DNA from 3 places in the Rhizorhabdus argentea genome. Region 3 is predicted to be linked to each of the others. Evidence: predicted binding sites of a transcription regulator. Region 3 holds the regulator's gene; each other region holds the start of a gene.
The links. Region 3 encodes LexA, which represses DNA repair genes until DNA is damaged. Its sites were predicted from a motif close to GTTCCNCNCTTGTTCT; they were not measured.

Region 1: recA (recombinase RecA) is a predicted target of LexA. The motif match lies at 1,263-1,278, and genes of this name have one in related genera.
Region 2: AAC645_RS01280 (DNA recombination protein RmuC) is a predicted target of LexA. The motif match lies at 1,361-1,376, and genes of this name have one in related genera.

The regions. Positions count from the first base shown of each region.
Region 1 is NZ_JBANFK010000022.1:5,077-8,354, reverse strand. Features, by position in the region: gene AAC645_RS16655 (hybrid sensor histidine kinase/response regulator) at 1-1,236, shown strand, start outside; gene recA (recombinase RecA) at 1,349-2,422, shown strand; gene AAC645_RS16645 (VOC family protein) at 2,451-2,795, shown strand; gene AAC645_RS16640 (glutathione S-transferase family protein) at 2,938-3,278, shown strand, end outside.
Region 2 is NZ_JBANFK010000001.1:260,643-263,920, reverse strand. Features, by position in the region: gene AAC645_RS01280 (DNA recombination protein RmuC) at 10-1,347, opposite strand; gene AAC645_RS01275 (adenylate/guanylate cyclase domain-containing protein) at 1,475-3,278, shown strand, end outside.
Region 3 is NZ_JBANFK010000004.1:246,002-249,279, reverse strand. Features, by position in the region: gene AAC645_RS05730 (molybdopterin molybdotransferase MoeA) at 1-1,139, shown strand, start outside; gene lexA (transcriptional repressor LexA) at 1,197-1,856, shown strand; gene AAC645_RS05720 (antibiotic biosynthesis monooxygenase family protein) at 2,047-2,346, shown strand; gene AAC645_RS05715 (ComEC/Rec2 family competence protein) at 2,364-3,278, opposite strand, start outside.

The DNA.
Region 1 (3,278 bases), on a different contig from region 3:
GGGCTTGGCAATGCCTCGGTGCTGCTCAGCCTCAAGGACAATAGCGAGGAGTCCAAGCTCAAGCGCCAGGTGGCGCAGGCGATGAAGATGCAGGCGGTGGGCCAGCTAGCCGGCGGCGTCGCCCATGATTTCAACAACATCCTGACCGCGATCATCGGCCATTGCGACCTGATGACGATGCGTCACATCCCGGGCGACAGCGATTATGACGATATCCAGCAAATCAAGCATAATTCGAACCGCGCCGCGGCACTGACCCGCCAGCTGCTCGCCTTCTCGCGCCAGCAGACGCTGCGGCCGCAGATACTTCAGATACCGGACGTGATCTCCGAAATTTCGAACCTGTTGAAGCGGCTGCTGGGCGAAACCGTCAAGCTGGAGGTCAGCCATGGCCGCAATCTCGGCACGGTGCGTGCCGACCCGGGCCAGCTCGAACAGGTGATCGTCAACCTCGCGGTCAACGCACGCGATGCCATGTCCGATGGCGGCACGCTGACGATCCAGACCTATGCGATGTCGCAGGCCGACGTACGGCGGCTTGGCATGGAGATCATGCCGGTCACCGAATATACCGCGATGAAGGTGACCGACACTGGCAGCGGCATCGCGCCGGAGATCATTACCAAGATCTTCGAACCCTTCTTCACGACCAAGGAAGTCGGCAAGGGCACGGGCCTGGGGCTGTCGACCGTGTATGGTATCGTCAAGCAGACCGGCGGTTTCATATTCGCCGAGAGCGAGTTGGGGAAGGGCACCAGCTTCGTCATCTATCTGCCGGTACACGAGGCGCCGGCTTCGGCGGTGGCGCCGCTGGTCAAGGCGAAGGAAGTCAGCACCGAATTATGGGGCACCGGCACCATCCTGCTCGTCGAGGACGAGGCGATGGTGCGCGCAGTGGCGGAGCGCGCGCTGGCGCGCCAGGGCTACAAGATCCTGACGGCCACCAATGGCGAGGAGGGGCTCGAGATAATCGAGACCGCCGAAGAACCGATCGACCTGGTGATCTCCGATGTGGTGATGCCGACGATGGATGGGCCGACCATGGCGCGCGCGGCCCGGGAGAAGCGGCCGGACCTGCCGATCATCTTCATGTCGGGCTATGCCGAGGAGCAGCTGCGCAAGTCGATCGACCTCGACAATATCGGCTTCCTGCCGAAACCCTTCTCGGTCCAGCAGATCGGGCAGGCGGCGCGCGAGGCGCTGGCAGATCATGCGCGAACCGAGGTGGTCAGCTAGGTCGATCCCGCGAACAAATCATGAATGTTTACCTCTTGTTCTTGGAGAACATTCCATGTACGAAGATCGTGTTTGAAGCTTTCGCTCACGCGATCTACGAGGGAGTTTACCCATGGCGGCTCAGTTGAAGCTCATTGGATCCGAAAAGGACGCGGCGAATATGGATAGACAGAAGGCCCTTGAAGCCGCCTTGGCGCAGATCGACCGCGCCTTCGGCAAGGGCTCGGCGATGAAGCTGGGATCGCGAGAGGCGATGCAGGTCGAGGCGATTTCCTCGGGCTCGCTGGGGCTGGACATCGCCCTCGGCATCGGCGGCTTGCCGCGTGGTCGAGTCGTCGAGATCTTCGGTCCGGAAAGCTCCGGCAAGACGACGCTGGCGCTGCACGCGATCGCCGAGGCGCAGAAGGGCGGCGGCACCGCAGCATTCATCGATGCCGAGCATGCGCTTGACCCCGTTTATGCCAAGAAGCTGGGCGTCAACATCGACGAGCTGATCGTGTCGCAGCCGGATACTGGCGAGCAGGCGCTCGAGATCGCGGACACGCTGGTCCGCTCCAATGCAATCGACGTGCTGGTGATCGACTCGGTCGCGGCGCTGGTGCCGAGGGCCGAGATCGAGGGTGAGATGGGTGACAGCCATGTCGGCCTGCAGGCGCGGCTGATGAGCCAGGCGCTACGCAAGATCACCGGCTCGATCAGCCGGTCGAAATGCCTTGTCATCTTCATCAACCAGATCCGCATGAAGATCGGGGTGATGTATGGTTCGCCGGAGACGACGACCGGCGGCAATGCGCTCAAATTCTACGCCTCGGTTCGGCTCGATATCCGTCGCACCGGCGCGATCAAGGATCGGGACGAGGTCGTCGGCAACGCGACGCGGGTCAAGGTCGTCAAGAATAAGGTCGCGCCGCCATTCAAGCAGGTCGAGTTCGACATCATGTATGGCGAGGGTGTGTCGAAGGTAGGCGAACTGATCGATCTGGGCGTGAAGGCAGGGCTGGTCGAGAAATCAGGGGCCTGGTTCAGCTACGACTCGGTTCGCATCGGTCAGGGCCGTGAGAATGCCAAGACCTATCTGCGCGAGAACCCGGAACTGGCCGCAAAGCTCGAATCGGCAATCCGCGGCAACACCGAAACGGTGGGCGATGCGTTGATGGCGGGTCCAGCTGAAGACGACGACATCTGATCTGACGCGATAGCGGAAAGGGCCGATTATGGCGGCGCGTCTGAACTATATCGAGCTGCCGGTCGGGAATACCGCCGGCAGCAAAGCCTTTTTCGAACAGGCATTCGGGTGGTCACTGACCGCCTTCGGCCCGGATTATGCCGCAACGATGGGACAGGGCTGTGACATCGCCCTCAACGGCGACGCCGCCGAGGCGAGCAGGGCTCCGCTGGCGGTGATCGAGGTCGACGATCTCGAAGCCGCCCAGATCGCGGTGGAGGCGGCCGGTGGCGTGGTGGTGCGGCCGATCTTCGCTTTTCCCGGCGGCCGCCGCTTTCACTTCCTCGAACCTTCGGGTGTCGAGCTGGCCGTCTATGTGAACGAGCCGCACTGACGGGATACGCTACTATCGTTCCGTCCCTCGATCGTCATTCCCGCGAGTAACGATTGGGAAGACGGCTTTGCGATGTTGATGCTTGCGCATCACGGGCGAAAGGGCCGATGCAGCCGACGGGTTTCTCCATGGAGCACCGGCCATGACGATCATCGTCCATCATCTTGAAAACTCGCGCTCGCAGCGTGTGCTCTGGCTGCTCGAAGAGCTGGGCCTCCCCTATGAGGTTCGCCGCTATCCGCGCGACCCGAGGACGATGCTCGCCCCACTGATACTCAGGAAGATCCACCCACTCGGCAAGTCGCCGATGATCGAACATGGCGGCCGCATCGTCGCCGAGACTGCGACGATCCTCGAATATCTCGTTGCGCTGGCCGGCGGGCGCTTCGGTCCGCCCGAGGATGAAGACGGCGCTCTGCGCTGGCGATATTTTCTCGACTATGCCGAGGGCTCGCTGATGCCGTCGCTGCTGCTCCGCCTGGT
Region 2 (3,278 bases), on a different contig from region 3:
AACAAATCCTTAAATCGCCAGGCTCTTCCCCGCCGCTTCCGGCGCGACCAACATCTCCACCACCGGCTCGCTCGCACGCGTTTCGACCGCGGGCAACTCGTCGATCTCCTTGCCGCCGGTCTCGATGTTGAGGTCGCGGAACTTGCGGCCGGTTACCAGCACGCGTCCCTCGAAGCTCGACACGAATTTGTTGTAGTTCTCGACAGCGCTGTTGAGGCCGCCGCCGACGCGCTTAAGGTGGGTCGCCGCGACCGATAGCCGCTCGAACATCTCCTTGCCGAGCTGGCCGATCTGCCGGGCTTCGTCGGCCATCTTCTCCTGCCGCCAGACGCTCGCCACGGTTCGAGCCAGCGCGACCAGGTTGATCGGCGTCGCGATCAGCACGCGGCGTTCATGCGCCCAGTCCCACAGTTCGGCATCCTGCTCCATCGCCGCCGACAGGAAATGCTCGCCCGGGATATACATGACGACATAATCGGCGGCGTCGCCGAAGCGGTCCCAATAGCTTTTCTGGCCAAGCTGGGTCGCGTGCGTCCGCAAGGCCGCCGCATGCGCCTTCAGGAAGGTCAGGCGAAGCGCCTCGTCGACCTGTTCGCTGGCATCCATATAGGCGTTGAACGAGCATTTCGCGTCGATGATCAGCTTGCGCCCGCCCGGCAGGCGCACAACCACGTCCGGCCGCAACCGCCCGTCCTCGGTGTCCACCGAAACCTCGGTCGCGAAGTCGGCATAAGGCGAAAGCCCGGCCTGTTCGAGCACGTTGCGCAGCGACTGCTCGCCCCAGCGTCCACGCGCCTTGGGGCTGGCGCGCAGCGCGTTGACCAGCTTGGCGGCCTCGTCGCGGACCTGCCCCTGCCCGACCCGGACCTGATCGACCGCCTCGCGCAGGCCTGCATAGCTGTCGACGCGATCCTTCTCGACCCGCTGCAATCCCTCCTCATAGCGCTTGAGCGTCGATTCGACCGGCGTCAGCAACGCCTTGAGCTGAGCTTCGCTCTTCTCGCCGGCCTGATGGAAGCGCTGGTCGGCGCGTTCGAGGAACTGGCGCTGGGCCGCATCGAGCAGTTTTCCGCCGACTTCGGCAAACTGGGCCGACAGTTGCTCCTTCGCCTCCTGGAGTGCACGCAACTGCGCCTCGAATGCCTCGGTCCGCGCCTGCCGCTCGGCGACGAGCCCGGATCGCTCGTTTTCGGAGCGGTTGAGCGCATCGCGCGCCGTTTCGAGCATCCTGCGCAGGTCTGCGGCTTCGGCGGTGCCGCCGGCCTGCATCCGCCCGCGCGCCAACCATCCCAGCGCGAGCCCCAGGAGCAGACAGAGTGGAAGTGCGAGCGCAGCTATCGATGACATCGAGTAAATCCCTGGAACAGATAGCGAACCGTGCCGTGCCTCAGCTGCGAATGCAAGCGCAACTCGGCGCTTCCCATATCCGGCGCAGCCTCTAATATCGAGCCGGGGTTGCGTCAGGGGGATGGGGATGCCGGACAGCGTCGGGGGTGCGTCAATGGCGGCGCGCTGGCACAGGTTTTGGCCGGCGCTGCGCAAGCTGCTCAAGCAGATTGGCACGACCCGCCTCGTCGTCACCGCCATCTTCCTGATCCTTGGCCTGGCGTTCGCGCGCTATAGCTGGAACATGATATTGGCCAAGGACGCCGAACGCGCGCTGTTCGACGTTCGCCTGCTGCTCGCGTCGCCGCGCGTCGAAACCGACCCGCGCATCGCGATGGTGACCTTCACCGAAGACACGCTCCGCCTGACCGGACGTCGTTCGCCGCTCGACCGCTCCATGCTCGCCAAGGGCCTGCTCGCACTCGACAAGATGGAGCCCAAGGCGATCGGCATCGATATTCTCGTCGATCAACCGACGCCCGAGGACCAGGTGCTGATCGACGCCTTCAGGACGATGAAAACGCCCACCTATCTGGGCTTCGCATCGAACGCGACCAACAAGACCTTCATGACGCTCGATCAGGAAACCTTCCTGCGCGACTTCCTGAAGCAGACGAAGCCCGGCAACGTCCACCCAACCAGCATCCGCCTGCTCGCCGATGATGACGGAGTGATGCGCAGCTGGCCGAACCAGCCCCGCGAACTGCCGCCGCTGATGGCCAATTCGCTGACCGGCGGCTTCGAACGCTTCCGCGACTATACCGGATCGATCCGCTACCGATTGCCGAAGTTCGAGGATCGGCCGGTGTTCGACAAGTTCCCGATCGAGGTGATCGCCAATCCCGATCTGCTCGAGGCTTTCAAGCCGCAGATCCAGGGCCGCTACATCATGATCGGCGGCGACATTCCCGATGTCGACCAGTTCATCACTCCCGCCTCGCGCATCCAGAAGGGCGAGACGACGATAGGCCTGGAAATTCACGCCACACTGCTGGCGCAGATGCTCGACAATATCACGCCGAACAAGATCCCGGCGTGGGGCATCTGGCTGATCGCGATTGGCGTGGTGATGCTGGGCGCGCTGACCGCAGTCTCCAACATGAAGATCTGGAAGCTGAGCCTGGTGCTGCTCATCCAGGCGGCGGGCGTGGTTGCGGTGCCGTTCATATGGCAGTTCAACAATGTCGACACCCAGGGGTTGCCGGTGTTCGGCTGGCTGATCGGCTGGGTCTTCGCCTATTCCGCGGTGGGCACGGCGGCCCGCGGCATAGGCTCGGAGCAGCGCAACTTCGCGGCGTCGGCGCTCGGCAAATATCTGCCGCGCGACATCGCCGCCGACATCATGAAAAATCCCGAACGGCTCCAGCTCCATGGCGAGAAGCGCGAGATTTTCGCCCTGTTCAGCGATCTCGAGGGCTTCACCAAGCTCAGCCACCAGATCGAGCCGGAAATGGTCGCCTTCCTGCTCAACCGGTATCTCGACGTGCTGTCGGAGACAGTCCTGGAATATGGCGGAACGATCGACAAGTTCGTCGGCGATGCGATCGTCGCCTTCTGGGGCGCGCCGATCAGCCGGCCAGACGACGCCGACCGGGCCGTTAAATGCGCGATTGCGATGTATGAGGCGGGCGAGCAGTTCCGCCGCGATGCGCCTGAAGGCGTACCGCCGATCGGCGTCACGCGAGTCGGTGTCCATCGCGGAGAAGCGATCGTCGGCAATTTCGGCGGCGAAGGCCGTATCCAGTACACCGCACTTGGCGACTCGATGAACACCGCGTCACGGCTGGAAGGTGCGAACAAGTATCTCAAGACCAAGACCCTGGTCAGCGACACCGTGGTCGAGAAGTCGACAATGGCGTATTTCAGGCCGATGGGGCGCATCGCGGTGTCGG
Region 3 (3,278 bases):
GGCCGCCACTGCCGATCGAAACGGTGCCGCTGGCGCAGGCCAACGGGCGCCATGCCGCCGCCGATGTCGTCGCCGGCCGCACTCAGCCCGCGCTCGATCTGTCGGCGATGGACGGCTATGCGATCCGCTTCGACGAGCGGCCCGGCCCCTGGACCGTCGTCGGCGAAAGTGCCGCGGGCGGCGGCCTTGGCCGGGCGCTCGCAGCGGGCGAGGCGGCGCGGATCTTCACCGGGGCGCCAGTGCCAGCGGGCGCCGATGCGATCCTGGTACAGGAAGAAGCGGCGCGCGACGGCGACCGGCTGACCATGGCCGGCGAAGGACCGCGCGGGCCCGGCGCGCATATCCGCCGCGCCGGCAGCGATTTCACGCAGGGCGATATTTTGATCGCCGCGGGCACGGCAATCGGCGCAGCGGCGATCGCGCTTGCTGTCAGCGGCGGCCATGGCGCGCTCGCGGTCCGCCGCCGGCCGCGCATCTCCATTGTCTCGACGGGCAACGAACTGGTGCGGCCGGGCGTGCCCACCAGCGGCGCGCTGTTGCCCGCCTCCAATGGGCCGATGCTCGCGGCGATGCTGGCGGGGCCGACCTCCATCGTCACCGATCACGGCATCGTCCGCGACGATCTCGACGCAATCGCTGCGGCCTTCTCCGCGCTCGCCGGCCAGGCCAATATCATCGTCACCACCGGCGGCGCGTCGGTCGGCGATCATGATCTCGTCCTGCCCGCCCTGCAGAAGGCCGGCGCCCGCATCGATTTCTGGAAGGTCGCGCTCAAGCCCGGCAAGCCGGTGATGATCGGCACGCTCGGCGAGGCGATCGTGCTGGGACTACCCGGCAATCCGGTCTCGGCCTTCGTCACTGCCATGCTGTTCCTGAAGCCGCTGGTGGCGCATCTGCTCGGCGCGCGCAGCCCCATATCCACGCCGGTGCTCACCAGGCTCGGCGCAGCGCTCCCGGCGACCGGCAACCGGGCCGAATATCTGCGCGGCCGATGGAGCGAAGGGCGGGCGGTTCCGCTCATCGGCCAGGACAGCGCCGGCCTCGCCGCGCTAGTCGAAGCGGAGGTGCTGATCGTGCGGCCGCCCCAGTCTCCGGCACTGGCGCCGGGCGCCGATATCGACATCATTCCGATCGCTTGACAGAGTCGTCCCGGTTGCCTAAATGTTCTCCGTCCGTTCTAGACGAGGGCAATCGCCATGCTGACGCGCAAGCAACATGAACTTCTCCTATTCATCCATGATCGGCTGGTCGAGACCGGCGTGTCGCCCTCGTTCGAGGAGATGAAGGATGCGCTGGACCTCAAGTCCAAGTCGGGCGTCCATCGCCTGATCAGCGCGCTGGAGGAGCGCAATTTCATCCGCCGTCTGCCGAACCGGGCGCGCGCGCTCGAAGTACTGCGCATGCCCGACATGATCGCGAAGGCGCCGGCCGCGCCGTCGAAGGCGCCGCCGATCGTGCCGCAGGCAGCGAACGAGAATGTCCTCGAAATCCCGCTGCACGGCCGCATCGCCGCCGGCTTGCCGATCGAGGCGCTCGAAGGCCAAAGCACCTTGTCGGTGCCAGCCGCGCTGCTCGGCCCGGGTGAACATTATGCACTCGAGGTATCCGGCGATTCCATGGTCGAGGCCGGCATTCTCGACGGCGATTATGCGCTGATCCGGAAAGCCGAGACGGCGCGCGACGGCGACATCATCGTCGCGCTGATCGCCGACAGCGAGGCCACCCTCAAATATTTCCGCCGCGAAGGCGCGATGATTCGGCTCGATCCAGCCAATCGCGCCTATGATCCCCAGCGCTATAAGCCCGACCAGGTGCAGGTGCAGGGCAAGCTCGCAGGTCTGCTGCGCCGCTATTGAAGCGCTCGCCTCCTTCCTGAGCCCGTCTTTCTCGCGAAAGCGCGAATGACGGCGGGCGTAGTGAGCTTTCCCACTGCCTTCCTGTCGTCTGCGCCCGCGCATTTTGTCACACGCATCGTTCGCCCACCCGTTGACCCGCCGCATGTCGTGCGGCATTCCGGCGGCGCATCAGCGGCGCAGGAGAGATAATATGTCCGACGGGGTCTTCATCACCATGGAATTAGATGTGAAGCCTGAGGCGATCGACGCCTTCGCCAATAGCTTTAAGACCATGATCGGGGACACCGCCAAGTTTAAAGGCTTCCGCAGCCTCCAGGTGCTCCGCCAGGGCACAAAGATGTTCCTGTTCGAGGAATGGGATAGCGAAGCCGATTATGGGGCCTATATCGCCTTCCGCACCGAGCGCGGCGACATGGACATGCTGGAGAGCATCATGAACTCGGTACAGTCGGGCGTGTGGCCAACCCTGGTCGCCAGCGCGAAAGCCTGATCCTGACGGCCTGAGCCCTATAGCCGGAAAGTCGACCACGGATGGCGGCCGACATCGGCCGCCACGCTGTCGATCCGGCCGCGTTCGAGATCGATCGACAGCCCGCCGGTCCGCGCCAGCAGCGGCCGGTCGATCCGGATCCAGCGCGGCCGGCACGAACGCGGCATCCGCCGGTCGCTGATGACGATGTCCGCGCGCGCGCAGGCGCGGTTCATCCGGGCTATGTCGACGAGATAGGGGCTGCGGGTCGCGAGCACCATCCAACGGCGGCCGCCGCGCCGGAGCTGCGCCTCGCACAGGTCGGCGGAACAGCGCGCCGTCTGAAGGGCGTCGATCGGCACAGGCTCGCCATCGACGCCCGCCGCCTCGCTGAGCACGTCGCGGATATAGTCGCCGGCACGATCCCGCAGCAACGCGACCCGCCCGTCGTCCAGCACCACGGCAACATGCCGGCCGTCCCCCGTCACCAGCAGGTCCGGCTCGGGCGACTGCAGCGCCCAAGCCGCGCCGATCGCCAGCGGCACCGCTCCCCATCGCCGCATCTTCGTCCGCCACAGCGCGATCCACAGCCCGCCCGCCACCATCAGGGCGAAGGCGCCCCACGCCATGCTCGGCAACATCGCCACCGCACCCGGCGCGTCGCCGACCCGATGAGCGATCCAGAGAAGCAGCGCGAGCGCCTTCGATACCAGCCACCAGAACGGCGCGCCAAAACCCGCAACGTCGAGCAGCAGCGCCAGCGCCTCGAGCGGCATGATGACGAAGGTGGTCAGCGGGATAGCGACGATGTTGGCGGCGGCGCCATAGAGACCCGATTTGTGGAAATGAAACAGAGCGATCGGCGCCAACGCCGCCTCGATCACCATGCCGGACAGCAGCAGCACCGCCAGCCCGCGGCCGAACCGCGCCGCCCAGCGCTCGTCCCGTCCAGC